Regions from separate parts of the Kitasatospora sp. NPDC034533 genome, predicted to be linked through region 3. Evidence: riboswitches for the same ligand, from Rfam matches in the RefSeq annotation. Region 3 holds a riboswitch; each other region holds the start of a gene.

Region 1 (9,925 bases), on a different contig from region 3:
GTTCAGCGCGCTGACGTGGCCGAGCGGGAAGATGTAGACGATCTTGTCCGGGTCGATGGCCACGTACGAGGCGATGAAGCCGACGGTGGCGAGCATCGAGACCACGAACATCAGCGAGACCTGGCGCTCGGCGCGCTTGGCGGCCCGCTCGTCGATGTCGGTGCGACGGGGCTCGTGGGCCGGCAGGCCCGGGTCGGCGAACGGGCTGCCGTGGTCGGCCACCTCGCCGGCGGAGCCGTGGGGCTCCGGGAGCTTCTCTTCTGACATGTCGTGGCTCATGACTTCTTGGCCTTGGTGGTGTGGGCGGCGACCCAGATCGCGACCGCGATGAGCGTGCCGAGGCCGAAGATCCAGCCGAACAGACCCTCGGTCACGGGACCGAGGCTGCCCAGGGTGAGACCGCCGGGGTTGGGCTCATCGTTGGTGGTGTGGCGCACGAAGGCCACGATCTGCTTCTTCTGCTCCTCGGGCATGGTGGTGTCCGGGAACGACGGCATGTTCTGCGGGCCGGTCTGCATGGCCTCGTAGATGTGCTTGGCTTCCACGCCCTCGAGCGACGGGGCGTACTTGCCCTTGGTCAGGGCACCACCCTGGCCGGAGAAGTTGTGGCACTGGGCGCAGTTGGTGCGGAACAGCTCACCGCCCTTGGCGAGGTCCTCGGGGTTGGTCGAGGTGTACTGCTCCTCCCTCGGGGTCACCGGGCCGGGACCGAGGGAGGCGACGTAGGCGGCGAGCTGGTCGATCTCGCCCTGGGAGTAGATGTTCTTCTTGCGCGGGACCTGGGCGCCGGGCTGCTGGGCCGGCATGCGGCCGGTGCCGACCTGGAAGTCGACGGCGGCGGAGCCGACGCCGACCAGGCTCGGACCGTCGCTGCTGCCCTGGCCGTTCAGGCCGTGGCAGGAGGAGCAGCCCACGGCGAAGAGCTTCTTGCCCTCATCGATCGCGAGCGACTGCGCGGCGACGTCGGCCTGCGCCTTGTCGGCGGGCGCGAACGCGGCGTACAGCCCCCCGGTTGCCGCCAGGGCGAGAAGTAGGACGACCAGCGCCGCCAATGGGTGGCGCCGTCGTGCGGAGAGCTTTTTCACGGAATAACCCCGGTGTCAGGATCTGGTCGACTGGTGGGTGCACCCGGCGGCCGGTCTGGCCGGCACGAGGCTGCCCGTCTAGGGCTGCGCGCGCGGTCGGTCGGTGGGAGCGTCGGCACCGGCAGAAGCGGCCCGTCGCCGGTGAGGGCGGGGGCCGCAGCCGGTGGCCAGCGACCTGATCAGCTGGTTACTTGATCAGGTAGATGGTCGCGAACAGGCCGATCCACACGACGTCGACGAAGTGCCAGTAGTACGACACGACGATCGCGGCGGTGGCCTGCTCGTGCGTGAAGCGCTTGGCTGCGTACGTCCGTCCCAGGACCAGCAGGAAGGCGATCAGACCACCCGTCACGTGCAGACCGTGGAAGCCGGTGGTCAGGTAGAACACCGTGCCGTACGGGTCGGAGGACAGCGACAGGCCGTCCTTCTTGACCAGATCGGTGTACTCGAAGACCTGGCCGCCGATGAAGATCGCGCCCATGGCGAACGTGAGGATGAACCAAGCCCGGAGCTTCTTCACGTCACCGCGCTCGGCGGCGAACACGCCGAGCTGACAGGTCAGCGAGGAGAGCACCAGGATGGTGGTGTTGACCGAGGAGAAGGGCACGTTGAGGGCGTGGGCCTTCTCGGTCCAGAACTCCGGCCCCTTGACGGAGCGGAGCGTGAAGTACATCGCGAAGAGGGCCGCGAAGAACATCAACTCGGAACTGAGCCAGACGATCGTTCCGACGCTGACCATGTTCGGCCGGTTGACCGATCCGTGCGCGTGCCCGGTTTCTACTGCTGTTGCTGTCGCCACGACGGACATTATGTCGGTCCCTTATTCCGTCTTCACGTCGGGGGGTGTCCCTCGGAGTGTCCGGTGCGTGCGGTATGCCCGCTTGGCGGTCGACGGGGGGTCCGGACGGGGGCTGAGCAGCGGCGCGTCCCTTTTCTGATGGTTCCTCGGGGCAGCTTACGACCCCCTTGCCCGGCGCGTCGTTGCACGGCCGGAGCAGTCCCGGGAGGTACGGGGGAGGGGGCCCGGGTCGGCCGTACGGGTGGACCGGGCGGGGCCGGGTGACGGGCCGTCCTCCGGGCGGGTGAGCCCGGGGCGCCGGGGGCTCGGCGAGGAAGGTGCGCGAGGGGGACTCGGCGACGGGTGATCGGGAGTAGCATCCGGATCAGGCGAACGTGGTCCGGATCACACTTGAGGGAGCAGGGTCCATGGCGTACACGACCGATGAGACGCTCACCGTCCTCGTCTACAGCGACGACCGCAACACCCGCGAGCAGGTGCTGACGGCGCTCGGCCGTCGGCCCGCCGAGGATCTTCCGGAACTGTCCTACCTGGAGTGCGCGACCACCCCCGCGGTGCTCAAGGCGCTGGAGAAGGGGGGCGTGGACCTCTGCCTGCTGGACGGCGAGGCGGTGCCGGCCGGCGGGCTGGGCCTCGCGCGGCAGCTCAAGGACGAGATCTACGGCTGCCCGCCGGTGCTGGTGCTGATCGGCCGGCCGCAGGACTCCTGGCTCGCCGCCTGGAGCCGGGCCGACGCGGCGATCTCCCGCCCGGTGGACCCGGTGGCCCTGGCCGAGGCGGTGGCCACCCTGCTGCGGGCCCGGCTGGCCAAGCGCGCTCCGGCGGTCCGCTGAGCGCGGCCCCGGCCGCAGTCGGAAGAAGTAGGGGAGAGGCGACCGCTCCGCTCGATAGGCTGGCTCCATCCGTACGGACGTCCCCCCGGAGCGGGGGAACCGACAACAGTGGAGTCAGCCATGGTGAACGTGAACCCTGCGAACGGCGGTAGCGACCCCGCGCAGGTGGTCCGCTCCTGGCCGGATCTCCTGACGGCACTGTTGAAGGGGGAGGACCTCGACCGCTCGTCCACCGCCTGGGCGATGGACCGGATCATGAGCGGCGAGGCGTCCCCCGCCCAGGTGGCCGGGTTCATGGTCGCGCTGCGGGCCAAGGGCGAGTCGGTCGAGGAGATCACCGGCCTGGTCGACGCGATGTACGAGCACGCCGAGCCGCTGGACATCCCCGGCCCGGCGGTGGACATCGTCGGCACCGGCGGCGACCGGGCGAAGACCGTCAACATCTCCACCATGTCGGCGATCGTCGCGGCCGCCGCCGGGGCCAAGGTGATCAAGCACGGCAACCGATCCGCCTCCTCCGCCAGCGGCTCCTCGGACGTGCTGGAGAAGCTCGGGGTGGCGCTGGACCTGTCGCCCCGGCGGGTGGCCGAGGTGGCCGAGGAGGTCGGGCTCACCTTCTGCTTCGCGGCGAAGTTCCACCCCTCGATGCGGCACGCCGCCACGGCGCGGGTCGACCTCGGGGTGCCGACCGCCTTCAACATCCTCGGCCCGCTGACCAACCCGGCGAAGGTCACGGCGCACGCCGTCGGCTGCTTCGACACCCGGCTGGCCGGGCTGATCGCCGGCGTGCTGGCCCGGCGGGGCTCGACGGCGCTGGTCTTCCGCGGCGACGACGGGCTGGACGAGCTGACCATCACCACCACCTCGCAGGTGTGGCTGGTGCGCGACGGGGTGGTCACCGAGATCACCTTCGACCCGCGGGACGTCGGCATCGAGCTGGTCGGCATCGAGGCGCTGCGCGGGGCGGACGCCTCGTACAACGCCGAGGTCGCGCGGCGGCTGCTGGCGGGGGAGCACGGGCCGGTGCGGGACGCCGTCCTGCTGAACACGGCGGCGGCCCTGGTGGCGCTGGACCTGGGCGAGGCGCCGCTCGCCGAACAGCTGGCGGCGGGCATGGAGCGGGCCGCGAAGGCGATCGACTCCGGCGCGGCGCAGGACCTGCTGCGGCGCTGGTCGGAGGCCACCAGCCGGGCCTGAAGCGGAGGTCGGAAGCCCGTACCGGGGGCACCGGTGCGGGCTTCCACGCCGTGTCCGGATGCTGGACGGCCGTTTGACCGCCCGCTGGACGGGACCTAGAGTCTTCGCCAGGTCATGAGCGACAGCGCCAAGCCCCAGCTTGCTGTCCGGCAACCCTCCGTCCGTGGCGGGGTGCCCTGGGTGAGGACCGGGTCGTCACGGCAAACCGTCCGTGCGACAAGCGCGGACACCGGACGGCTTGCACTCCCGGGGTCCCTTACCCGTAGAAGGAGTGCATCCATGTCCGCTCACCCCTCTCCCGTCACCACCCTCCTCTCGTCGCGCTCCGCGCGGCAGCCCTCTGCCGAGCCCTGTGCCCCGCTCGCCGTCCTCGGCGCCGACGTCCAGGTCCCGCTCGCCAGCGGTGAGAAGGTCGGGTACGCCGCGCTCGACTACGCGGCCAGCTCGCCGGCGCTCCAGCGGGTGTGGGACGACGTCGCCGCCTACGCGCCGTACTACGGCAGCGTGCACCGCGGGGCCGGGTACCTCTCGCAGCTGTCCACCGACCTGTTCGAGCAGAGCCGCCGCACCGTCGGCGAGTTCCTCGACCTGCGCGAGGGCGACCAGGTGGTCTTCACCCGGGCCACCACCGACTCGCTCAACCTGCTGGCCGCCGCCGTTCCGGCCGGCACCCGGGTGTTCGCCTTCGAGACCGAGCACCACGCCTCGCTGCTGCCCTGGGCGCACGCCGGACTGGGCGTCACCTACCTGCGGGCGCCGCGCTCGCGGGCCGAGGCGGTGGCCGCGCTGGACGCCGCGCTCGCCGAGGCGCCCGAGGGCCCCAAGCTGCTGTGCGTCACCGGCGCCTCCAACGTGACCGGCGAGCTGTGGCCGGTCGCCGAGCTGACCGGGACCGCCCACCGGCACGGCGCCCGGGTGGTGCTGGACGCCGCCCAGCTGGCGCCCCACCACCGGGTCTCGGTGCGCGAGCTGGACGTCGACTGGATCGCCTTCTCCGGCCACAAGATCTACGCGCCGTTCGGCGCCGGGGTGCTGGCCGGCCGGGCCGACTGGCTGGACGCGGCCGAGCCGTACCTGGCGGGCGGCGGGGCGACCCGGACGGTGGCCCGGGAGGCCGACGGGTCGGTGGCCGTGCAGTGGCACACCGGTCCGGCGCGGCACGAGGCCGGCTCGCCGAACGTCATCGGCGCCTACGCGATCGCCTCGGCCTGCCGGGCGCTGACCGAGGCCGGCTTCGACGCGCTGGAGGCCCGCGAGCAGCAGCTGATCGCGCGGCTGACGGCCGGGCTGGCAGCGATCCCGCAGGTCAAGGTCCTCAACCTGTTCGGGGCCGACTCCGCCCGGGTGGGCGTGCTGTCCTTCGTCGTCCAGGGCTGGAACAGCTCGCACTTCTCGGCCGCGCTGTCCGCCGAGTACGGCATCGGGGTGCGCGACGGCCTGTTCTGCGCCCACCCGCTGGTGCGCACCCTGCTGGGGGACGAGGAGGTGGCTCCGTCCGAGTGCGGGGCGCCGGAGCCGTCGCTGCCGGGCGAGCGCAGCCTGAACGCGATCCGGGTGAGCTTCGGCGCCGGGACGCCGGACGAGCACGTCGACCGCTTCCTGACCGCCGTCCGGGAGCTGGTCACGGACGGCGCGGCCTGGAACTACCGCAACGAGGGCGGGCGCTGCGTCGCCGACACCCGGCGCGCGGGCTGACCGCTACTCGTCCAGGCCGAGGGCGAAGGCGGCTTCCAGGTCGTGCTGGGAGTAGGTGCGGAAGGCGATCTGGGTCTCGGTGTCGGCCACGCCCGGGACCTTGTTGAGCCGGCCCGGGATGACCTCGGCCAGGTCGTCGTGCCGGCGCACCCGCACCATCGCCACCAGGTTGTAGCCGCCGGTCACCGAGTAGACCTCGCTCACGCCCTCGATGGCGGCGATGGCCTCGGCGATCTCCGGGATGCGGTCGACACTGGTCTTGATCAGGACGATGGCGGTGATCACTTTTCGGGCTCCTTTGTGAGGTGCCGCCAGCGTATCGGGCGTCAGCCGGGTCGTCGCGGGGGGTGGCGGGCGGCGGCACAGGCGAAGAGGAACCCGGCGCAGAAGCCGATCACGTGGACCAGGTAGGCCACCCCCGGGCCCGCCGAGTGCACCGACCACCACTGAAGGGTGAACCAGAGGCCGAGCACCAGCCAGGCGGGGAAGCGCAGCGGCAGGAAGAACAGCAGCGGGACCAGGGTGGTCACCCGGGCCCGGGGGTGGAAGCGCAGGTAGGCGCCGAGGACGGCGGAGATCGCGCCGGAGGCCCCGATGAGCACCCGGGTGGCATCCGGCGAGTGCGCCTCGGCGAGGGCGAAGCCGTACGTGCTCAGGCAGCCGGCCGCCAGGTAGAACACGGCGTACCGGGCCCGGCCCAGCCGTCGTTCGACGGTGGGGCCGAAGACGTGGAGGAACAGCAGGTTCCCCAGCAGGTGCAGCCAGCCGGCGTGCAGGAAGAGGCCGGTGAGGACGGACAGGGCCGGGTGCTTGCCGGGGGTGGGGGCGGCCGGGCAGCCGGGGACCGGGTCCGGGGCCTCGGCCAGCTGTTCGGCGGTCAGCGGCCGGCCGGCCGGCAGCTCGGCGGGGACGGCGCCCCAGCGCTGCTCGTACCGCTGCTCCGCGCAGACCCGGGCCTGGCCGGAGCCGTACACCGGGTTGAGCCCGGCGGCCGGGCCGAGCAGGAAGACCAGGGTGTTGAGCGCGATCAGGGCGTAGCTGACCGCCGGGGCGGTCGACGCCCGGGCGGCGGTGTGGTCGGAGGCCGCGAGCGCCATGCGGCCAAGCATCCCTCCGGGCGCCGCAGGTGACACGACGGTTTACGGCAGGTGGACCAGTGCGGTTGTTCGGGCAACCGGTGGTCGCGGTGGTTGCCCCAGGCAATAGGCTTGGGGCGGGCATTCCCGCCTCCCGCCGCCGACGCCGGGGCTCCGTGGGGAGCGCCTAGCCCACCCAGGGACCACCCGAGAGGACCCCCGATGACCGTCCCCGCCCTGACCGCCGAGACGCGCTGGCGCTGCACCCTGTGCGGCAACCTCACCCGCTTCGACGTGACCCGCACCGCGCGGGTGACCGAGTTCCTGCACTTCGACCTGGCCGGCGAGGCCAAGGTCGAGGAGACCGAGGTGCTGAGCGAGACCATCGAGTCGGTGCGCTGCCGCTGGTGCAACGCGGTGGACCAGGTCGAGCTGGTGGCCCGTCCGGGTGCCGAGGGCGCGGAGGCCCCCGCCGAGCAGGGCTGACGCCCGTCGGTGCGGCGGGCGGGTGCGCGGCGCGCCCGTCCGGCGCACGGGACAATACAGAACAAGACGCACGGAGCGTGACGACAGGGGCGGCCGCCGCCGTACCCCGCTGGACCAGGATCGGAGCCGAGGACGTGGTGGACGCAGCGAAGGAGCCCGGCGAAGCCCAGGGGCTTCAGCCCGCTGCGGCCGAGGCCCCGGCCGAGGGGGCCGGGGCGGTGGAGGGCTCCACGGGCCCCGAGGCGGAGCGCGTCGTCGAGAAGCTCGACCGGCCGCTGCCGGAGGGGGTGCGCCGGCGGGTGGTCGGGCTGGCCTCGGACGCGCTCGGCGGGCTGCCGTCGGCCGAGCTTCCGCAGGGCCTGCGCCAGTACGTCAAGTTCACCCCGGCCCGGCGGGCCAAGTACGCGGCCACCGCGCTGGCGGCGGCGCTGGAGGCGGAGCCGGCCTTCCGGGTGCGGATAGCGGAGCGGCTGCGGCTGGGGCAGCCGGACCTGGTGAAGGCGCTGGAGGCGGGCACCGTCCCGAGCGCCGCCGATCCGATGGACGTCGCGGCCGCCGCCTACCTGGTGCGTTCGGCGGGCTGGAGCCGGCTGGTGACCGAGGCCGGCGAGGAGGCCGAGCGGGCCGGTGCCGAGGACGCGGCCGCGGAGGCGGCCCGGCTGGTGGAGAAGCTCCAGGCCGAGCTGGCCGAGCTGCGGGCCTCCGCGCGGGCGGACCTGGACCGGCAGCGGGCCGAGTTCGAGGGCGTCCGCAAGGAGGCCGAGTCGCTGCGCCGGAAGGTGCGGTCGCTGGAGAGCGACACCCGCCGGGCGCAGGCGGAGGCCCGCCGGGTGACCGGCGAGTTGGAGGCCGCGAGGGCGCAGGCCGCGGCGGAGCGCGGTGCGGCCGAGAGCGAGGCGCGCAGGCTCCGGCACCGGGTCTCCGAGTTGGAGAACGCGGCGGAGCAGGGCCGCCGGTCGGCCCGGGAGGGGCGCAGCGTCGAGGACATGCGGCTGCGGCTGCTGCTGGACACCGTGTTGCAGTCGGCCCAGGGGCTCCAGCGGGAGCTGGCGCTGCCGGTCTCCCAGATCCGTCCGGCGGACCTGGTGGAGGCGGTGGTGCCGGGGGCGGCCTCGCCGCACGACGTGGCCCGGCGCGGGCTGGCCGAGGACGATCCGGCGCTGCTGGACCAGCTGCTGGCGATCCCCCAGGTGCACCTGGTGGTGGACGGCTACAACGTGACCAAGACCGGCTATCCGACGCTTCCGCTGGAGCAGCAGCGGATCCGGCTGCTGGGCGGGCTGGCGATGCTGGCCCAGCGCACCCAGGCGGAGGTCACCTGCGTGTTCGACGGGCAGGACCTGGACGTCCCGGTGATCATGGCGCCGCCGCGCGGGGTCCGGGTACGGTTCAGCCGGACCGGGGAGACGGCCGACGAGCTGATCCGCCGTCTGGTGCGGGCCGAGCCGCAGGGGCGTCCGGTGGTGGTGGTGTCCACCGACCGGGAGGTCGCGGAGGGCGTGCGGAAGGCGGGCGCGCGCCCGGTGGCCTCGGTGCTGCTGCTGAACCGGCTGGCCCGGCCCTGAGGCCGGATCCGGGCGTGGGAACGCCTGGTCGGAAGGGGTCCGGGGGCCCGGTGGGGTTTCCGTGAAGTCAGTGTGGGTGACCGGAGTTCACGCCTTTGGGGGAGTGGCAGAACGGATTGAACTTCACTAGGGTCAGGTGTCAAACCTATTTTCCGGAATCTCATCCCATCAGGTGAGTCCGATCAGGTGAGTCCGATGGAAGAAGGAGCCGGTCACTTGGCCACCCACCGCCGTCCCAAGCAGCCGAGCCGCGCGCGGATCTCCGTGCTCACCGCTGCCGCTGCGACCGCGGTCGCCCTCTCCGCCCAGGTGGCGGCGCACGCCGCGCCGCAGCCGAACACGTCGGACGTCAAGGCGCAGATCGACCAGCTCCAGCAGGAGCAGGAGCAGGCGGCGGAGAAGTACAACGGCGCCAAGGAGCGGGCCGACCAGCTGCGCAAGCAGGCCGACCAGCTCCAGGACCAGGTGGCCCGCGGCCAGGAGGAGATGACCCAGCTCCAGGGCGGCCTCGCCGAGGTGGCGGGCGAGCAGTACCGCACCGGCGGCATCGACGCGTCCGTCCAGCTGATGCTCTCCTCCGACCCCTCCGGCTACCTGGAGAAGGCCTCCACCATCCAGCAGGCCAGCACCAGTCAGGCCGAGGCGCTCAAGAACCTGCTGGAGCAGCAGCGCCGGCTGGACCAGGAGAAGACCGAGGCGGCCGCGGTGCTCGCCTCGCTCGACACCACCACCAAGGACCTGAACCAGGCCAAGACGGACGTCAACGCCAAGCTGAAGGCCGCTCAGGACCTGCTGAACTCGCTCAGCGCGGCCGACCGTGCCGCGCTGCGGGCCCAGCAGGCGCAGGACGAGCGCGCCTCGCGCGGCAGCGAGCGGGTGGACCTGGGAAGCCTGCCGGCGGCCAGCGGCTACGCGGCCACCGCGGTGTCCAAGGCGATGAGCAAGCAGGGCTCGCCGTACGTGTGGGGCGCCACCGGCTCGACCACCTTCGACTGCTCGGGCCTGATGGTCTGGGCGTACGGGCAGGCCGGCGTCTCGCTGCCGCGCACCTCGCAGGAGCAGGGCCACTACGGCACCCGGGTGCCCTCGCTGGACCAGGCCCAGCCGGGTGACCTGGTGGTCTACGGCTCCGACATGCACCACGTCGGGATGTACATCGGCAACGGCATGGTGGTCCACGCGCCGCACA
Region 2 (9,925 bases), on a different contig from region 3:
GGCTCTGCGGCCAGCGCACCGAGATCCTGGGGAGCCTGGTACGGCACGGGGAAGGTCGCCTCGAACCCGTGCCCCGGCAGGTCGACCGCCACCGAGCGGTGCCCGAGCAGGGCCAGTTCGGCCTGTAGCGGCGCGAAGGAGAAGGAGTTCGCGAAGGCCCCGTGGACGAGGACGAAGGTCGGCAGGTTTGACATCGCCTCAGTCTCCAACAAGATGATCTTCGAAACAAGATCAGCGAACGGTGCTCCCGGACACCGGCGGTGCGGACCCGATCCGGATCCGCACCGCCGACACACCTTCGGTGGCCCTGCGGGGGCTACAAGGTGGTGGTGGAGATGGCCACGAGCGCGCACTTCGCGGGAAGCGGCGCCGTCCCTGCCGCTTCCAGACTTCCGTCACTCGATGTGCCCTTTGCCCCGCTCTTCGGCTGGAGGATCAGGCTGAAGCACAGACGGTTGCTGTGCGAGGGGTCCGTGTTCAGCTCGGTCTCCAGCTTGAAGGACATCACGTCATTGGTGAGGGTGATGGACGCCGGCGGGACGACGGTGACCGCGCTGGCCGCACCGGTGTAGTCGTTGTACCAGTAGTAGCTCGCCCACTTGACCCATTGCCACTCCTTCGGGGCCTTGAGGTTGTAGGTCACTGTTTGCTTCGCCAGTTGACCGTCCTTCGGCTCGGTCACGCGCAGGCAAGCAGTGAAGAGGTGGAAACCCGGCTCGCCGGCAGGACCGTAGGGAGCGCTCTCCTGCGTGGCGGTTACCTTTGTCGCTGTTTCCTGGGGAAGCTCGACGTCTGTTGCAGGTGTGTCCGTGGGCACCACCACAGCCGTCTCCGTCGGCATCATGGAAGTCCACCGGCCTTTCTGTGATGACTTCCGCGCTGGACGCAGCACAATCACCCAGCGTCACGATTCGATTACGGAACCCCTCCATCAGGTTCGCACACATCGATCGTATACGCACCCCCCCTGGCGCAGCCCCCGCATGCGATCAATTCGCGCCCCTCCTACGATGATCAGAGGAGGACACGAACCAGATGGTCACCTACCCCTACGCCTTCCACATCGCCCTGGACGGGAACGGCATGAACGGCCTGGAGGGCGCGGCCGGCGTGTGCGTGTTCCGCTACAACCCCGACAGCGGGGAGTACGCCTACCGGATCCAGTACTACGACGGGGTGGCGGGCGGCCACGCCATCAGCGTCACCCCGGACCACAGGTTCGGGTTCCTCGGCAACGCGGGGCAGCAACTCCTCTTCTACGACGTCCAGTCACTGGGCGAGAGCGAGCGCGTGTCCGCCCTGCGCTTCGAGCCCCCGGACGCCGCCATCAAGAGCAGCACCCACATGGTGTGGCTGGACGGCACCCACGGGATCACCGCGATCGGTGACGGTCTGTGGCTGATGGACCTCGACCGCCCCACCGAGGCCGAGCGCATCGGCGACCACGGGCTCAAGCTCCCCCACGCCATGAAGCGCACCGCCTCCGGCCGGTACCTCGTCTACGGCGGCATGGACCACCCCGGCCGGGGCGAGGCCGCCGAGGTCGGCGTCTTCGACCTGGAGAAGCGCGTCGCCCGCCGGATCGCCCTGCCCACGACCTGCTGGCACGTGGCCTGCCACCCGAGCGACGACCGGTTCTACGCGCTCTCCTTCCGCGTCCTGCCCCAGGAGGGCCGGGACTGGCACGAGTGGGCGATGGCCTACTTCAAGGAGTACGTCTACGAGATCGACGCCGGGAGCGGGCAGATCCTGCGCCACTGGGCGTGCGGCCAGAACTTCCCCGCCCACATCAACTCCGACGTCTGCGTCTCCGACCGCGAGTTGATCTACTGCAACGGCGGCAGCGGCACCATCGTGATGATCGACCTCGCCGACTTCTCCTCCTACCGGGTGATCGACCAACGCCCCAACCTTGCAACCCAGTTGCGCTCCGCGCGGCAGGCGGCGAAGCAGGTCACCGACGCCTTCACCCGGGGCTCGCCCGGCCCGAGCAGCAAGCACTTCGTCGGCGCCCTGCGCGTCACCCGGGGCACGCTCGTCGACGGGGTCTACGCCTGCCAGCTCTCCGCCGACCAGAGCCTGCTGTTCACCGCCAACCGGGGGCTCAACACGATCACCGTCTACGACTACCCGGCCAACACCGTACGGCTGCGGGTGGAGATGCCGGAGCTGCGCGCCCACCTTCCGGAGCTGCCCGTCTGGACCGATCCCCGTCTGGGGTTCCACCACAGCACGCTGCTGAGCCCGCTGCCGACCGGCACCGGCAAGCCGACCTGAGGAGTGGCCATGCGCCCCGAGACGACCGAACACCTGAACGACGAGCTCCAGGCGGGCTGGGAGCACCTGCGGTCCACGGCGGCCACGGTCGCCGAGATCCAGACCACGATGTGGGGCGACTGGGCGGAGCTGACGGCCGGGATGGCCACCGGCAGACTCCCCTGGGGGGAGGTCTACGCCGAGTACTGGAAGTTCGTCGCCGACGAGGACCTGAGGTTCGCCCTGGAGCTGAGCGAACTCGGCATCGACTACGCCCAGCGGGTGGCGGAGGTCACCCGGAAGCACGAGGAGCGCCTGCGCGACCACCTCCGCGAGATCGCGAGGAGAGGCATCCAGCCGCTACCGGACGAGCGCACCGCCGACAAGGACACCACCGACGAGAGCACCACCGGAGGCGACGACAGCAGCAGCGCGGGCGAGAAACCCACGCGCTCGTCCCGCTCCAGGAGCGCGAAGCGGTGAGCCTCAGCCCGGCCCCTCGTCCTCCAGCGGCCGGGGCAGCAGCTCCCGCGAACCCGTCACCTCCGGGTGCGGCCGCAGCCCGGACCTGATCCGGTCCGGCACGTGCGGGCTGGTCAGCAGCCAGCCCAGCGCCTCCACCAGCGCCTGCCGGGCCGGTCGCGGCCGGTAGCCGAGGGCGGCGGCCCTGTCGTGCCGGTACCAGTAGAAGCGCCCCATCGTCCGGGCCTCCGCCCGGGTGGTCGCCGGGGCCCGGGCGGTCAGCACCGCGCGGATCTCCCCCACCGTCGCCGCCAGGTACGCGCCGGTGTGGCTGGCGGTGGCCCACGGCCCCCGGGTGCCGCACAGCTCGGAGACGGTCTGGTGGATGGTGCGCCACGCCCAGTTCTCCCCGCCGAGCAGGTAGCGCTCCCCCGGCAGACCGCGCTCGGCGAGCAGCACGTGGCCGGCCGCGACGTCCCGGACGGAGACGATGTTGCACCCGCCCGGGTAGGTGGTGCGCAGCGCGTCGGCCAGGTACCGGGTGATCAGCGCGTTGCTGGGCACCAGCCGCCAGTCCGGCCCGCCGACGACAATGGTCGGGCAGGCCGCCACCACCTCCAGGCCGAGTTCGGCGCCGAGGGCGAACGCCGTGCGTTCCTGCTCCAGCTTGGTGACGAAGTAGTCCGGCAGGTACTCCTCCCCGGGCGTCCAGTCCTCGTCCCGGGCCACCGGTCCGCCCGAGGAGCCGCAGGTGATGGAGGAGGAGGTCACCACCACCCGTCGGACGCCCGCCTCGGCCGCCGCCCGCAGCACCTCGCGGGTGCCCTCGACGTTGGCCCTGGTCAGCTCCTCCCGGCTGATGTCCCAGTAGGAGAAGACGGCGGCGCAGTGGAACACGGTGTCGCAGCCGTCGAACGCGGTCCGCAGGCTGGGCGGGTCGCGCAGGTCGGCGTTGACCAACGGCACGTCGAGGCCGTGCAGTTGGCGCAGGTCGCTGCTGCGGCGCACCTGCGCCCGCGCCTCGTGGCCGGCGGCGCGCAGCGCGCGCACCACCTGGGAGCCGACGAGCCCGCTGGCACCTGTCACGCACGCCCTCACGGGGTCTGCCTCGCTCGCCGGTCCCGGGCCGCGGCCTCGCGCAGGCCCGCCCAGAAGCCGGTGACCGCCGGGCGCAGCGCCTCGCGGAACTCGCCCAGCAGCGGGGAGCGGGCCGGGGCGTCGCCGGGGGCGACGTGCCAGAAGCCGTCCGGGCCCAGGCGCCCCGGCGGGGTCGGCACGGTCAGGCTCTGGGTGAGGGCCTGGGCGGCGACGGTGCGCACCATCCGGACGGCCTCGGTCAGCCGCTGGGTGGGCAGTTCGGCGGCCTCCAGGTCGTCGATCCGTTCCCAGGGCCGGCCGATCCGGTAGGGGCGCCCCTCGTACTGGGCCTCGAAGTTGTCCAGGGTGCGGGTGAAGAAGCGCTGGTAGGAGTCCTGGACGAGGGGGTCCCTGAGCTTGGGCCTGGTGTCGGGGCGCAGCACCTGCCAGGTCAGCGGGAGGGTGAAGCGCTGGCGCACCCGGATGACGATCCGGGTCCGGGCGCCGCCGTCGGCGGGGAGGAAGACCACCGAGCCGTCGTCGTACTCGGCGGAGCCGTTGGGGCTGCGGACCGTCCGCCAGGAGATCCGCTGCCGCCGTTCGCCGTACTCGACGGACTCCAGCTTGCAGACGTCGATGGGCGGGCCGCCGTAGTACGCCAGGTAGTTGGGCTGGGCGAGGTAGAGGTTGCGCTCGATCTGGCGGGTCGGCCGGCCCTGGTCGTCGCGGGTCACCACGTGGACGCGGCCGCCGAGGTAGTCGGTCATGTAGCTGATGGACCGGCTGATGTCGACGCGCCGGACGAACTCGGCGTACGGGGCGTTGACGGTGCGTTCGCAGCCGAACAGGATCGAGTGGCCGACGTGCTGCCAGCGCATCTGCCAGGCGTCGGCGGGCAGCGCGTCAATCACCGTCTCCAACGGCCGCAGCAGGGCGGTGATCCGGTCGAAGTCCCGGTGGGTGTAGGCCGCCGGGTCGACCGCGAGGGAGACGTCCCGGCGCCGCAGGGCGTCCTTGGCGTTGCCGGTCCGCCAGGCGCGGACGGTGGAGGAGGCGGAGGCCGCGGCGCCGACCATGGCGCACAGGGTGGCGGTGGCGGCCGGGTTGGTGTCGGCGGCGCGGATCAGTGCGGTGAGGAGGCGGGAGAGCCGGGCGAGCGCCGGGTCGGTGACCTCCGCCGTACCGGGGGCGACCTGCCAGGCGGCGATGCTGAACAGCCGGTGGGCGCGCCCGTCGGGGGCGAGCCGGCGCACCGCCTCGACCAGCGAGCGCGGCGGGTTGCGCCAGCCCGGGTAGGGCGTCAGGTCGCCGTCGATCCGGTAGGCGCCGGGCAGGCCGCGGTCGCTGAGGACCCGGGCGTTGAGCGGTGAGGAGGCGGGGTCGACGCCCATCAGCAGGGCGCCGACCAGGTCGGCGAGGACGCCGTCCGGTGCGGCGATCACGGTGTCCGTCCGCAGCGGGCGGCCGACGTGCGATCCGGCGCAGCCGTGGCTGCTGACGACCGCGTCGATCAGGTGGAAGTCCGGCGGGTAGGCGCCCAGCAGGTCGACGAGGACCTCGGCGCCGTCGCGGCGGGCGCGGTAGTGGTGGTGCTTGTCGTCCTGCGGGAGCACGCCGAACAGGTTGGCCAGGCACAGGGCGTAGCCGAACTCGGGGTGGGTGCAGTTCTTCGCGATGTTGATCCGGAAGCCCGCCTCCAGCCAGCCGCGCGCCAGTCCGCTGCCGTGCAGCACGGCCGATTCGGGGAACTCGGCCGGTTCGACCTCGGCGGAGAGGTCCACGAGGCGGTAGGCGTTGCCCTGCGGGGTGCGCTCGCGGTAGCCGAGTCGGCGGCACGCTTCGAGGGGTCCGGGGCCGGCCAGCCAGGTGTCCGGGCCGCAGCGGGCGGCGCCGACGGCGACGTCGCGGTAGCCGCGCTCGTGCAGCAGGTCGATCAGGTGCTCCACGAGGGCCGCGCCGACCGCCGTCGCGGGGTCGCCGTAGGCGGAGGCGCCCGGGGTCAGCAGCACCGCGACCGCCGCGGGATCGCCGCCGGCCCGCTCGGCGAGCCGCTCCCAGAGCCCGGCCCGGGCGACCGCCTCCGCCAGCAGGTCCGGGCCGGAGCGCGGCCGGACCCGGGTGGAGCGGGCCACGGCGGCGACGACGGTCACATCTCCCCCAACGCCGGTGGACGGCCTTCCCGTTGGCGCCCGTCCGGGCCATCGCCGAATTACCGGAAAGCAGCTCGAAAGAGGTTGAAAGCGATGCTACTGCCCGGAGGTCGGATGCGGCGCGGGGACGCGCGCTCGTGTCCCGGCAGCGGGGGCGGCAGGGGGGCGGGAGGCAGGGACGCCCGAGCCGGACCTGTCGAGCCGGACCTGTCGCGTCTGCGGGCCGGGCCGGCCGCCGGTGCCCCACCTCGCATCCGCAGGCCCGGCCGCCCACCGCCCCCGCCCCGTCAGGGGTTGCGCAGCGCCTCGGTGAGGCGCTGCGCCGCCTCCAGGACGGCCTGGGAGAGCTGGGCACCCGGGTGGCGGGTGAGCCGTTCGATCGGGCCGGAGACGGAGACGGCGGCCACCACCCGGTTCGACGGGCCCCGCACGGGCGCGGAGACGGACGCGACGCCCGGCTCCCGCTCCCCGATGGACTGGGCCCAGCCCCGGCGCCGCACCCCGCTCAGCGCGGTGGCGGTGAACCGGGCGCCCTGCAACCCCCGGTGGAGGCGCTCCGGCTCCTCCCAGGCGAGCAGGACCTGCGCGGCGGAGCCGACCTTCATCGGCAGTGTGACGCCCACCGGCACGGTGTCGCGCAGGCCGGTGAGCCGCTCGGCGGCGGCCACGCAGATCCGCACCTCGCCCTGCCGGCGGTAGAGCTGGGCGCTCTCCCCGGTGACGTCGCGCAGGTGGGCGAGGACCGAGCCGGAGGCGGCCAGCAGCCGGTCCTCCCCGGCGGCCGTCGAGAGCTCGGTGAGCCGGGGGCCGAGGGCGAACCGGCCCTGCATGTCGCGGGTGACCAGCCGGTGGTGTTCGAGGGCGACGGCCAGCCGGTGGGCGGTGGGGCGCGCCATGCCGGTGGCGGTGACGAGCCCGCCCAGGGTGGTCGGGCCGGCCTCCAGGATGCCGAGGATCGTGGTGACCTTGTCGAGCACGCCGACGCCGCTCGTGTTCTCCATGGATGGGTACTCCAGTCTCAGTGCCCGTGAGCGGTGGGTGGTCCTGCTCACGGGGGCTCCCGGCGGGAGCCGGGGGGTGGTCAGCGAGGACGGGCCGGAGAAGTCGGCCGATTGCCTGCGCCGGGCACGAGACGGGTACGCGGAAGGGCCGGGGCGGTCAGCGCCCGGGCGAAGGACAGCACAGAGAGCACCGTGTCTCCTCATCTTTCCCGCGCCACATTGGCGACAGGCCGGAGTTGGCACTGATCCCGGACGGCACGGCGCGTACTTCGGACGCCGGGTCGATCGGGGAGTTGCCGGGGCTTCGTAGGGCCGGTCCCTCCACCCCTCTGGATGATTCGCGACGAACGATACCCAGCTCGGAGCGCCTCGCCAAACGGGCCCCCGCCACGGTGCGCTGGTCAGGGCGCCGTCCGGGGCCCTGACCAGCACTGTTCCAGCCGCCGGGCCCCAGGGCCACCGACGTGCCGGCCCCGCTGCCCTGCCCCGCTGCCGGGGCCGGGCAGCGGGGCAGGGCGGCGGGGCGGTCAGGCCACCGATCAGCTCCGGTCGGGTCCCGCCCGCTCCGGTCCGGTCCGGTCGTGATCGGTCACTCCCGGTCGCGGCGGCGGTGTGACGACCCGCCCGACGCACAGCGCCCAGATGACCAGGGCGTCGATCGCGATCAGCACGATCGCCCAGAGCGGGTAGTACGGCAGCCAGACGAAGTTGGCGAGCATCCCGAACACCGCCACCACCACACCGACGACGCGGGCCCAGGTCGCGCCGCTGAAGACCGCCACCCCGGTCACGATGACGACGATCCCGAGAATCAGGTGGAGCCAGCCCCACCCCTCGGTGTTCATCGAGTACACGTAGCTCCGGGTGACGATGAGCACGCGGTCCCGGTGGATGGCGGCGGTCCCCTGGAAGACCGCCATGAGGCCGGCGGAGATCAGCATGACCCCGGCGAAGATGGTCCACCCATTCGCGTGGGGGTACCGGTTGGCCCCCCGAATGGCGGGACCGGTAGCACTACTCGCCATGACACGGGCTCCTTCGGTTGCGCACGCCCCGCGGGCGCGGGGTACGGGAAGGACGGGCGGCCGGGCGCGGGTGCTCCGGGGGGACCACGGCGGCCCGGCTCTCAGCCGCCGCGGGTGGGGTCGGGGAGGTCGGCGATGCGCGGAGAAGCACCCGTGACGGCAGAGCCCCGTAATCACCGTAAGGCGGGACCTCCGGCTCCGCTTGACCTTGACACCGTGACAAGCCCTTCACTGTGGCCGAGGAGGTGGTCCTGATGACCAGGCCGAACGAGGACACGAACCCGGACACCGGTGTGAGCACGACCACGAACGGCGACACCGGCCCGGCCCCGGACCCCGACACGACGCCGGCGCTGCGGGCGCTGCGGGCGCTGGGGCACGACGACCCCTCTGTCCGGCTGCGGGCGGCGCTGGCGGTCGGCACGAGCCCGAGCCCGGGGTACGTCGAAGGGCTCGTCGAGCGGTGCGCGGTCGAACCCGAGTTCTCCGTGCGCGAGATGCTCACCTGGGCGCTCACCCGCCACCCGGCGTCGCTGACGCTCCCGCCGCTGCTCGGGGAGGTCGGCTCCCCGCGTGCGCAGGCGCGCAGCCAGGCGCTGCACACCCTGTCCAAGATCGGGGACCGGCGGGCCTGGCCGGCGATCACGCCCGCGCTGCTGGCCGACCCCGACGACGAGGTGGCCCGCAGTGCCTGGCGGGCGGCGGTCGCACTGGTCCCCGAGGGTGCCGAGCACGGCTTGGCCGTAGTGTTGGCGAGCCGGCTCGGACGCGGCGGGCGGCAGACGCGGCTGAGCCTCAGCCGGGCGCTGGTCGCGCTCGGGGAGGCGGTGCTGCCGGTGCTGACCGCCGCCACGACGGACCGCGACCCCCGGGTGCGCGCCCACGCGCTCGCCACGGAACGGCTGTGGCACGACCCGGACGCCGGGTTCGAGTCCGCGATCGAGGAGGCGAAGCGCGCGGTGGCCCTCGACGGGGCGCCGGGAGGGACGGTGGGCAGTGCTGATCGGTGACGTCGCCCGGCGGTCCGGGGTGAGCGCCCGCATGCTCAGGCACTACGAGTCGCTCGGCCTGGTCCGGCCGACCGGCCGCACCGACTCCGGCTACCGCCAGTACGCCGAGGAGGACATCCGCCGGATCTTCCACATCGAGAGCCTGCGCTCCCTGGGCCTGTCGTTGCGCGAGGTCGGACGCGCGCTCGACGACCCGGGCTTCGCGCCCGCCGCCCTCGTCGAGGACCTGATCGGCCGCACCCGGGAGCGCATCGCGGCGGAGACGGAGCTGCTCACCCGGCTCAGCCGGATCGGCGCCGCCGAACCCGCCGGCTGGGAGGACGTGCTGCGGATCGTCTCGCTCCTCCAGGCACTGGAGTCCAAGAACCCGGGCGCCCGGCAGCGCGCCGCCCTGTCCGCGTCCGAGGACGTACCGGTGCCGGTGGAGGCTCTGGTCGAGGCCGTCCTGGCCGAGCCGGACCCGAACGTCGCCGGGGCGCTGCGCTGGGCGCTGGCCCAGGCGGGCGGCGACGGGCCGGCCCTGCTGGCGAAGGGCCTCCACGCCCCCGCGGCCGAGGTGCGCGAACGCGCCGTGCGCTCCCTCGCCGAACTGCCGGGCGGTGAGGCCACCGCCCTGCTGCGCGACGCCCTCGCCCACCCTGATCCCGCCGTCCGCGGGTGCGCCGCCCTGGCGCTCGGCACCCGCGGCGCGGCGGACGCCGTTCCGACCCTCATCGGCATGATCGTCGAGGAGGTCAAGGACGCCGACGCGGCCGACGCGCTGGGTGCGCTGGCCGCCGATCCCGCGCTGGCGGACCGGATCGCCACCGGACTCGCCGACCGCCTCGCCGACGGAGCCGTCGACGCGCCCGCCCGCCTGCGGCTGACCCAGGCGCTGGCCGACGTCCCGGGGAGCGCCTCGTCCCGCGCCCTCGAAGCGCTGGCCCGCGACGAGGACCGCGCGG
Region 3 (9,925 bases):
CATAGCGGACGAATTACCCAAAATGCCTGACGGAATTCTGACAGCTGCCTGACATGTTTCACGGGCCGGTCTCACCGGCCGAACGCCCTGGGGCGGAGCACCGCGCGGGCCGAAAGGGAATCCCTGTTCCCAGCCGAGCGACACTCTACTCCGACTCGACCCGGAAATATTCCCGCCGAAATGCGAACGGCCGCCCGCGCGTACGGAGAGCCGAATTCCGTACGCGCGGGCGACCGCGGGTCACCGCGTGGGCTCAGCAGCCGCCGGCCACCGCCGGGATGATCGAGACGCCGGCGCCGTCCTTGATCTCGGTCGCCAGGCCCTCGGCGAAGCGCACGTCGTCGTCGTTCACGTAGACGTTCACGAAGCGGCGCAGCTTGCCGGTGTCGTCCAGGATGCGGGCGGAGATGCCGGGGTGGTTGCGCTCCAGGTCGGCGATGACCTCGGCCAGGGTGGCGCCCTCGGCGGTCACCTCGGCGGCGCCGCCGGTGTAGGTGCGCAGGATGGTGGGGATGCGGACGTTGGCGCTCATGACTCTCCTTGCGGGGGCCGGCCTCGCGGGGCCTGCCTTGCGGGGGTGGGTTCCGGGGCGGTTCAGGCGGACGCGAGGCCGGCGGCGCGGAAGGCGTCCAGCGTCGGGCGGATGACGGCGGTCATCCCGGCGTCGGAGACGGCGTCCAGGGTCTTCAGGCCGTCGCCGGTGTTGATCGCGACGGTCTCCTTGGCCGGGTCCAGCTGTCCGGTCTCGACGAGCTTCTTCAGCACGCCGACGGTCACCCCGCCCGCGGTCTCGGCGAAGATGCCCTCGGTCCGCGCCAGCAGCCGGATCGCGGCCACGACCTCGGCGTCCGTGACGTCCTCCACGGCGCCGCCGGTACGGCGGGCGATGTCCAGCACGTACGGGCCGTCGGCCGGGTTGCCGATCGCCAGCGACTTGGCGATGGTGTCCGGCTTGACCGGCTTGATCACGTCCCGGCCGGCCTTGAACGCGGCCGACACCGGGGAGCAGCCCTCGGCCTGGGCGCCGAAGATCCGGTACGGCCGGTCCTCGACCAGGCCGAGCTTGATCAGCTCCTGGAGACCCTTGTCGATCTTCGTCAGCTGCGAGCCCGAGGCGATCGGGATCACGATCTGCTCCGGCAGCCGCCAGCCGAGCTGCTCGCAGATCTCGTACGCCAGCGTCTTCGAGCCCTCGCCGTAGTACGGCCGCAGGTTCACGTTGACGAAGCCCCAGCCCTCGCCGGCCGCGTCGCCGATCAGCTCCGAGCAGAAGCGGTTCACGTCGTCGTAGTTGCCCTCGATGCCGACCAGCTCGCCGCCGTACACCCCGGCCATGACGACCTTGCCCTGCTCCAGGTCGTGCGGGATGAACACGCAGGAGCGGAACCCGGCCCGGGCCGCCGCCGCGCCCACCGCGCCGGCCAGGTTGCCGGTGGAGGAACAGGAGAGCGTGGTGTAGCCGAACGCCCGGGCCGCCTCGATCGCGCACGCGACCACCCGGTCCTTGAACGAGTGCGTCGGGTTGCCCGAGTCGTCCTTGATGTGCAGCTGGGCGGTGAAGCCGAGCTCCCGGCCCAGGTTGTCCGCCTTCACCAGCGGGGTCCAGCCCGGGTTCAGGTTGGGCTTGGAGGCCACGTCGGCCGGGACGGGCAGCAGCGGCGCGTAGCGCCAGATCGAGGTGGGGCCGGCCTCGATCCGCTTGCGCAGCTCCTCGGCGCCCTCACCGCCGAACTCGTAGGCGATCTCCAGCGGGCCGAAGCACTCCAGGCAGGCGAAGCTGGGGCCGAGCGGGAAGCGGGTGCCGCACTCCCGACAGGACAGGGCGGCGGCGGGGCCGAGGTCCACGGAAACGGGTGCGGCGGTGTCGATAGCCATGATGGCGAGGCCTCTCTCCTCATCTTCCCCGTGGCGCGGTCGCGCCACAGGCCGGAATTGGCACCTGTCCCGCCGGGGCCTGTGACGACAGCCGGGCGGGAAGGTTGCCGGGACGTCAACGGGCCGTTCCCTCAGTCCCTCTGGATGAGCTTGTGAAATTGTGGTGGTGCTCAACGGCGACCCCGGCGTGCGAAGGTCCGACCGCTGTACGAAGACTGTATCCGAAGGCGTCAACCCATGAACGGGACTGTCCGCCACGCGAGATGACCCGTTCCACCCGACCCCGCCGAGGAGACTTCCGTGCCCGCCGAACCGACCCCCGAGCTCCTCCCGCAGGCGGCGTCCTGGCTGCGCCGCCGCTCCTGGAGCGCGGCCGACCGGCCGGTGAGCACCCTCCTCGCGGCCAAGGAGCGCACCGGCCGCACCGTCAGCGTGGTCCTGCCCGCGCTGGACGAGGAGGCCACCGTCGGCGACATCGTCCGCACCATCCGCCGCGAGCTGATGGAACGCCTGCCGCTGGTCGACGAACTCGTCGTGGTGGACTCCGGCTCCACCGACGACACCGCCGCCGTCGCCGCCGAGGCCGGCGCCCGGGTCGAGCACCGCGACGCCATCCTGCCCCGGCTGCCCGCCGTCCCCGGCAAGGGCGAGGTGCTCTGGCGCTCGCTGCTGGTCACCCGCGGCGACATCGTCTGCTTCGTGGACGCCGACCTGCGCGAGTTCGACCCGGCCTTCGTCTCCGGCATCGTCGGCCCGCTGCTGACCGACGAGTCCATCCAGCTGGTCAAGGCCATGTACGACCGCCCGCTGGAGTCGGAGGGCGCCGTGCTGCCGGCCGGCGGCGGCCGGGTCACCGAACTCGTCGCCCGGCCCCTGCTCAACCTCCACTGGCCGGAACTCGCCGGTTTCGTCCAGCCCCTCGGCGGTGAGTACGCGGCCCGCCGCTCACTGCTCGAACGGCTGCCCTTCCCCACCGGCTACGGCGTCGAACTCGGACTGCTGGTCGACGCCCTGGAGCTGGCCGGCCTGGACGCGCTGGCCCAGGTGGACGTCGGCGTCCGGCACCACCGCCACCAGGACGGCCAGGCCCTCGGCCGGATGGCCGCCACCATCTACCGGACCGCCCTCGAACGCCTCGACCGCACCCACCGCCTCAAGGCCTCCGCCGACCTGGTCCACCCCCACCTCACCCAGTTCACCCGCGACCCGAGGACCCGGGCCTTCACCGCCCACACCCACCCGGTGACCGCCCGGGAACGCCCCCCGATGCACACCGTCCCCGAGTACGCCGCCCGCCACTGACGGGTTTGCCGCCCCGTACCCCCGGCAACATGCCAACCATGGGCGATCTCACGACCAACCGTTCGAGCGAGACCGGCACCGCCCCCGTCCTGGTGGCCTCCAACCGGGGACCGGTGTCCTTCAGCACCACCGTCGACGGCACGCTGACCCTGCGGCGGGGCGGCGGCGGGCTGGTCTCCGGCCTCTCCGCGATCGACGACCCGAACGCCGTCTGGGTCTGCGCCGCCCTCAACGACTCCGACCGCAGAGCCGCCGCCGAGGCCCCCGACGGCCGCCTCGACCGGGCCGGCCACGACGTCGGCGGGCAGGCCGTGCGGATGCTGGACATAGACCCGCAGACCTTCGCCCGCGCCTACAACGGCGTCGCCAACTCCACCCTCTGGTTCGTCCACCACCTGCTCTACGCGACCCCGACCGCCCCCTCCTTCGACGCCCGCTTCCGCACCGAGTGGGCCGCCTACCGCGCCTACAACGAGGCCTTCGCCGAGGCCCTGGCCGGCGAGGCCGCCCCGAACGCCGCGGTCCTCGTCCAGGACTACCACCTGTCGCTGGTCCCGGCCCTGCTCCGCGAGGCCCGACCCGACCTGCGGATCGGCCACTTCTCGCACACCCCCTGGGCCCCGCCCGAGTACTACCGGCTGCTGCCCGACGACGTCGCCCGGGCCGTGCTCACCGGCATCCTGGGCGCCGACCGGGCCGGCTTCCTCACCGAGCGCTGGGCCCGCGCCTTCGCCGCCTGCTGCGCGGACCTCCTCGGCGCCACCGTCGACCACGACGCGCTCACCGTCACCCACGACGGCCGCACCACCCGCCTCGGCGTCCACGCCCTCGGCGCCGACGGCGACTTCCTGCGCGAACGCTCGCGCCGCCCCGACGTGGACGAGCGCCTCGCCGCCCTGCGCGAGGCCGTCGGCGACCGCCGCACCATCGTCCGGGTCGACCGCACCGAGCTCAGCAAGAACATCGTGCGCGGTCTCCAGGCGTACCGGCACCTGCTCCGCACCCGCCCCGAGTGGCACGACCGGGTGGTGCACATCGCCTTCGCCTACCCGTCCCGCACCGACCTGGCCGAGTACCGGCACTACACCGCCGCCGTCCAGGACCTGGCCGCCGCCATCAACGCCGAGTTCGCCACCCCCGGCTGGCAGCCGCTGCTCCTGCACGTCGACGACGACTTCCCGCGCTCCCTCGCCGCCTACCGGCTGGCCGACGTCGCCCTGGTCAACCCCATCCGGGACGGCATGAACCTGGTCGCCAAGGAGGTCCCGGTGGTCTCCGACCACGGCTGCGCGCTGGTGCTCTCCCGGGAGGCCGGCGCCCACGCCGAGCTGGCGGACGACGCCCTCACCGTCAACCCGTACGACGTCATCGCGACGGCCGACGCCCTCCACGCCGGCCTGACCATGAGCCACGAGGAGCGCGCCGACCGCACCAAGCGCCTGGCCGCCGCGGCCACCGCGCTCTCCCCGCAGCAGTGGTTCCTGGACCAGCTCAACGCGCTGTGAGCGCCTCCCCCAGGGCCTCCAGCAGCTCCACCACGCCCTGCGGCCCGGCGACCACCAGGTCCGCCCGGTCGGCCAGCTCCCGCACCGGCGCGTCCCCCACCGCGCCGGCGCACACCAGCACCCCGGCCACGCCCTCGCCGCGCAGCTTCTCCACCGCCGCGAAGGCCGCCACGTCCCCCAGGTCGTCCCCCGCGTAGAGCACCGAGCGGGCCCCGCGCTCCCGCAGGAACCCGGTCAGCGCCGCCCCCTTGTCCACCCCCGGCGGCCGCAGCTCCAGCACCAGCCGCCCGGGTTCCACCACCAGCCCGTGCCCGGCCGCCAGCTCCTCCACCGGCGCCCGCAGCAGTTCCAGCGCCTGCTCCGGCGCCGCCGTGCGCCGGGTGTGCACCGCCACCGAGCGGCCCTTGTCCTCCACCCAGGTCCCCTCCGGCGCGGCCACCCGCTCCAGCACCCGCGGCAGCTCGGCCCGCGCCCGCACCACCCCCGGGTGCACCTCCGGCGCCGAGAGCCTCCCGTCCTCCCACCGCTCGGCGCCGTAGTGGCCCAGCACCACCACGCCCGGCAGGTCCGCGAACCCGCCGTACTCCACCGCCAGCGCGGCCGGCCGGCCGGTCACCACCACCACGGCGCCGACCACGGAGGTCAGCCGCCGCAGCGCCCCCGCCACCCCCGGGTGCGCCCGCGCCTGCCCCGGGTCCGCCACGATCGGCGCCAGCGTCCCGTCGAAGTCCAGCCCGATCACGGCGTCCCCGGGCGCCGCCAGCACGGCCCGCACCCCGTCCCGTCCGGCCTCGGTTCCCGGTACGAACATCTCTTGAAAACCCATACGAAAGCCCTACCCCGAAGCCCGCGCCTCCGCACCCGCCGGGTCCGTCAGCGGGCGGCCCGGCGCGCCTCCCGGATCCGTCGCAGGCGGTTCACCAGCACCGGCGCGTGCGCCAGCGCCTCCTCCCGGTCCAGCAGCCCGTTCAGCAGCTGGTAGTACCGCGTCGGGGAGAGCCCCAGCTCCTCCCGGATCGCCCGCTCCTTCGCCCCGGCCGTACGCCACTGCCGTCCTTCCAGCGCCAGCACCGCCCGGTCCCGTTCGTCCAGCCCGCCCGGCTCGGCCCGCTCGGCCCGCTCGCCCGGTTCGCCCATCGAGAACACCTCCGCCCACCACTACGGAGTGTCATTCTCCCGCGCGACCCCGACACACACTGCTCTCCCCGCCGGGCCGCCGTCCGCACTAACGTCGCCCCCATGACCACGCCCAGCTTCGCCGTGCACATCCCCACCGCCGACCTCGACCCCGACCCGCTCGACCCGTCCCAGATCCTCTCCGGCACCCCCGAGGTCACCGGGAAGGTGCTGTCCGAGTCCGCCGACGGCCGCCAGCTGCGCGGCCTCTGGCAGATCACCCCGGGCGTGGTCACCGACGTCGAGGCCGACGAGATGTTCGTGGTGCTCAGCGGCCGGGCCACCATCGAGATCGAGGGCGGCCCGACCCTGGAGGTCGGCCCCGGCGACTGCGCGGTGCTGCGCGAGGGCGACCGCACCACCTGGACGGTCCACGAGACCCTCCGCAAGGCCTACGCCATCACCCTGCCCTGAGCGGGCCCGCCCCCGGACCGGGGCCGCCTCCCCGCGCCCCGGTCCTACTTGCGGACCCTCGCGGCCTCCTGCGTCGCCGCGTCCTGGAGCCCGCCGAGCACCTGCTTCGGGTCCCCCGTCACCGCCTGGCCGATCCCGGCCTTGATCCGGTCGCTGACCACGCCCCAGGCCGGGTCCCCGAAGGGGTAGAAGCTCGCGTTGGTCAGCCCGACCGCGAACTGCTTGAGGTCCTCGTGCCTGGGGTCCGAGGCCATCTGGTCGAACGCGTCCTGGGTGACCGGCAGCAGGTTGTACTGCTCGTCGAACTTCAGCTGGTTGTCCTTGGCATAGACGAACGACAGGAACTTCTTGATCTCGTTCTTGTGCCCGTTCGCCTTGAACGCCGTCATCCAGTCCGCGACCCCGAGGCTGCCGGTCCGCCCCACGCCGTCCTTCTTCGGGATCGGCGCCGTCCCGAACTCGACGTTCCCGGCGGTCGCCATCCGCAGCAGCGTCGGGTGCCCGTTCAGCATCGCGACCTTCCCGGCCGCGAAGTCCCGGAACGCCGGAGTGCGGTTCACCTTGCCGGGGTCCGGGTACGTCAGGCCAGGGGCCACCAGGTTGTTCTTGAGCCAGCCGAACGTCGCCTGGTTCTGGGCGCTGTCGATGGTGTAGTTGCCCACGTCGTCGGAGATGCTGCCGCCGCCGCTCAGCGTCCACAGCATCGACTCGGCCGGCGCCTCCTCCGGGCCCAGCGGCAGCCCGTACGGGGTCACCCCCGGCACCTTGGCCTTGATCTTCTCCGCGGCCTGCCGCAGCTCGCTCCAGGTGGTCGGCGGCTGGGCGATCCCGGCCTGGCGGAACACCGCCTTGTTGTAGAAGAGCACCCGCGACGAGGACACGAACGGGATGCCGTACTGGGTGCCGAGCACCTGCCCGGTGTGCGAGAAGGTCTCCAGGAAGTCGGCCTGGGTCTCCAGCGAGAGCACGTCGGACGCCGGGTACAGCCGGTCCGCCGCGACCTGGTCCGCGAAGCCGCCGGTCTGCAGCAGGTCCGGCGACTTGCCGGCCGCGATCATGTCCTCGACCTTCTTGCCGATCTCGGTCCAGGAGTCCACCTCGACGCTGACCCTGATCCCGGGGTTGGCCGCCTCGAAGTCCCTGACGACCCCGTCCCAGTAGTGCTGGGAGCTGGTCTCGGGGCTCTCCCCGTAGTCGGCCGCGACCAGCCTCAGGGTGACGGTCCCGTCGCCCTGCCCGCCGCACGCGCTGGCCGCGATGAGCACCAGTGCTCCGGCCAGCGCACCGCCGAGCACACGGGTGGGAACGTGGGCGCGCCTGTTCAACGCGGGTACCGCCTTCGGGGGGATGCGTACGAGCAGAAAAGCCGACCGGAACGGGGGCATCCGGCGGGGGGAGGCGCCACACTGTCAAACCCGCCGACCGCCGGTCCACACCAGCGGCCCGGACCGCCCCAGGAGTTATCGAAGTGCCCGGAGTCGTTGCACGATGCGCAACACGGCCCCCGCCCCGGCTCCCCACCCGTGCCGCCCCGTCCGCACCGGACGCAAAGCCCCCCACACGCCGCAGCTGCGACAAAGCTCACCCAATATGGACCAGACCAATCCGACAACTGGACTAGACCTCTTCGACCCGACCAAGGGAAACTGTCCTCCGTGAAGCACGTCATCGCACTCGATGTAGGCGGCACCGGCATGAAGGCCGCGCTGCTCGCCCAGGACGGCTCCGTGCTGTTCGAAGCACGCCGACCGACCGGGCGGGAGCACGGCACGGACGCCGTCGTCGCCGCCATCCTCGACTTCGCCACCGACCTGGCGGACGAGGGCCTCAGCCGTTTCGGCGTCGCCCCGCTCGCGGCCGGTGTCGCCGTCCCGGGCACGATCGACGAGAAGAACGGCATCGCGGTCTTCTCCGCCAACCTCGGCTGGCGCGAGCTCCCGCTGCGGGAACTCCTCGGCGAGCGCCTGTCCGGGCCGGACGGCGGCGCGATGCCGGTGGCCCTCGGCCACGACGTGCGCTCCGGCGGCCTGGCCGAGGGCCGACTCGGCGCCGGCCGCGGCGTCGACCGCTTCATCTTCGTCGCCCTCGGCACCGGCATCGCCGGCGCCATCGGCATCGACGGCCGGATCGAGTCCGGCGCGCACGGCTACGGCGGCGAGATCGGCCACGTCGTGGTCCGCCCGGGCGGCCCCCGGTGCGGCTGCGGCGCCCGCGGCTGCCTGGAGACGCTGGCCTCCGCCTCCGCCGTCTCGCGCGCCTGGGCCGAGGCCAGCGGCGACCCCGACGCCGACGCGGCATCCTGCGCCGCCGCGGTGGACGCCGGGGACGAGCGCGCGCTCGCGGTCTGGCAGCGGGCCGTCGACGCCCTCGCGGACGGGATCATCGTGGCCCAGAGCCTGCTCGACCCGTCCACGGTGATCGTCGGCGGCGGGCTGGCCGAGGCCGGCGACACCCTCTTCACTCCGCTGCGCGCGGCGGTCGCCGAGCGGCTGACCTTCCAGATGCCCCCCGAGGTCGTACCCGCCATGCTCAAAGACACCGCAGCGTCCCTGGGCGCGGGCCTGCTCGCCTGGGATCTGCTCTCCTTGGAGGTGACCGCGTGACCACCGCGGACCGTGACCGTACCGCCCTGGCCGGCGCCCGACTGGTGCTGCCCGGCGGCGTCGTCGAGGGCGACCGCCTCTCCGTCGAGGGCGAGCGCATCGCCGGCCTCGGTGGCGACGCCCTGCCCGGCGACCTCGACCTGACCGGGTACACCGTCGTCCCCGGCTTCGTCGACCTGCACGTCCACGGCGGCGGCGGTGCCGCGTACACCTCCGGCATCGCCGAGGAGGCGCTGCTGGCCGCCCGCACCCACCTGGAGCACGGCACCACCACCACGGTGGCCTCCACCGTCACCGGCGAGATCGACGAGGTCGCCCGCCAGGCGCACGTCCTCTCCGAACTCGTCGAGGACGGCGTCCTGGCCGGCATCCACTTCGAGGGCCCGTTCATCTCCCACAACCGCTGCGGCGCCCACCGCCCCGACCTGCTGCGCGACCCGGACCCGGCCCTGGTGCGCAAGCTGGTCGACGCCGCCCGCGGCCACGCCAAGATGGTCACCCTCGCCCCCGAGCTGCCCGGCGGCCTGGAATCGGTGCGGATGCTCGCCGACCTCGGCGTGATCGCCGCCGTCGGCCACACCGACTCCGACTACGCCACCACCCTGGAGGCGATCGAGGCCGGCGCCACCGTCGCCACCCACCTGTTCAACGCCATGCCCGGCATCGCCCACCGCGCCCCCGGCCCGATCGTGGCGCTGCTGGAGGACGAGCGGGTCACCGTCGAGCTGATCAACGACGGCGTGCACCTGCACCCCTCCGTGCTGGACCTCGCCTACGGCACCGCCGGCGCGAGCCGGGTCGCCCTGATCACCGACGCGATGGGCGCGGCCGGCATGGGCGACGGCCTCTACCCGCTCGGCCCGCTCCAGGTCGAGGTCAAGGACGGCGTCGCCCGGCTGGTCGAGGGCGGCGCGATCGCCGGCTCCACCCTCACCCTGGACGTGGCGTTCAAGCGCTCGGTCACCGTCAACGGGCTGAGCCTGGGCCAGACCGTCGAGTCGCTGTCCGCCACCCCGGCCCGGCTGCTCGGCCTGGGCGACTCGATCGGCT

Evidence for each region. A riboswitch is a leader RNA that binds a small molecule or an ion and turns the genes downstream of it on or off. The one in region 3 is predicted to bind S-adenosylmethionine.
Region 1: linked by a shared signal. The riboswitch ahead of ACZ55U_RS07910 (aminotransferase class V-fold PLP-dependent enzyme) and the one ahead of thrC (threonine synthase) in region 3 are both predicted to bind S-adenosylmethionine.
Region 2: linked by a shared signal. The riboswitch ahead of ACZ55U_RS03725 (IclR family transcriptional regulator) and the one ahead of thrC (threonine synthase) in region 3 are both predicted to bind S-adenosylmethionine.

Annotation. Positions count from the first base shown of each region.
Region 1 covers NZ_JBVITE010000007.1:135,374-145,298, reverse strand. The annotation lists gene qcrA (cytochrome bc1 complex Rieske iron-sulfur subunit) at 1-267, opposite strand, end outside; gene qcrC (cytochrome bc1 complex diheme cytochrome c subunit) at 276-1,085, opposite strand; gene ctaE (aa3-type cytochrome oxidase subunit III) at 1,273-1,893, opposite strand; gene ACZ55U_RS07920 (response regulator) at 2,292-2,717, shown strand; gene trpD (anthranilate phosphoribosyltransferase) at 2,838-3,914, shown strand; SAM riboswitch class IV at 4,025-4,143, shown strand; gene ACZ55U_RS07910 (aminotransferase class V-fold PLP-dependent enzyme) at 4,194-5,609, shown strand; gene ACZ55U_RS07905 (Lrp/AsnC ligand binding domain-containing protein) at 5,613-5,894, opposite strand; gene ACZ55U_RS07900 (rhomboid family intramembrane serine protease) at 5,936-6,706, opposite strand; gene ACZ55U_RS07895 (hypothetical protein) at 6,908-7,171, shown strand; gene ACZ55U_RS07890 (NYN domain-containing protein) at 7,390-8,736, shown strand; gene ACZ55U_RS07885 (C40 family peptidase) at 8,953-9,925, shown strand, end outside.
Region 2 covers NZ_JBVITE010000003.1:161,790-171,714, reverse strand. The annotation lists gene ACZ55U_RS03755 (alpha/beta fold hydrolase) at 1-194, opposite strand, end outside; gene ACZ55U_RS03750 (hypothetical protein) at 317-823, opposite strand; gene ACZ55U_RS03745 (hypothetical protein) at 1,036-2,277, shown strand; gene ACZ55U_RS03740 (hypothetical protein) at 2,287-2,739, shown strand; gene ACZ55U_RS03735 (NAD-dependent epimerase/dehydratase family protein) at 2,743-3,804, opposite strand; gene ACZ55U_RS03730 (DUF362 domain-containing protein) at 3,813-5,945, opposite strand; gene ACZ55U_RS03725 (IclR family transcriptional regulator) at 6,233-6,946, opposite strand; SAM riboswitch class I at 7,144-7,286, opposite strand; gene ACZ55U_RS03720 (DUF7144 family membrane protein) at 7,486-7,971, opposite strand; gene ACZ55U_RS03715 (HEAT repeat domain-containing protein) at 8,226-8,981, shown strand; gene ACZ55U_RS03710 (HEAT repeat domain-containing protein) at 8,968-9,925, shown strand, end outside.
Region 3 covers NZ_JBVITE010000005.1:65,390-75,314, reverse strand. The annotation lists gene ACZ55U_RS05635 (ubiquitin-like small modifier protein 1) at 254-532, opposite strand; gene thrC (threonine synthase) at 595-1,875, opposite strand; SAM riboswitch class I at 1,892-2,026, opposite strand; gene ACZ55U_RS05625 (glucosyl-3-phosphoglycerate synthase) at 2,176-3,177, shown strand; gene ACZ55U_RS05620 (alpha,alpha-trehalose-phosphate synthase (UDP-forming)) at 3,216-4,682, shown strand; gene otsB (trehalose-phosphatase) at 4,669-5,493, opposite strand; gene ACZ55U_RS05610 (DUF3263 domain-containing protein) at 5,556-5,819, opposite strand; gene ACZ55U_RS05605 (cupin domain-containing protein) at 5,922-6,272, shown strand; gene ACZ55U_RS05600 (extracellular solute-binding protein) at 6,317-7,597, opposite strand; gene ACZ55U_RS05595 (ROK family protein) at 7,928-8,875, shown strand; gene nagA (N-acetylglucosamine-6-phosphate deacetylase) at 8,872-9,925, shown strand, end outside.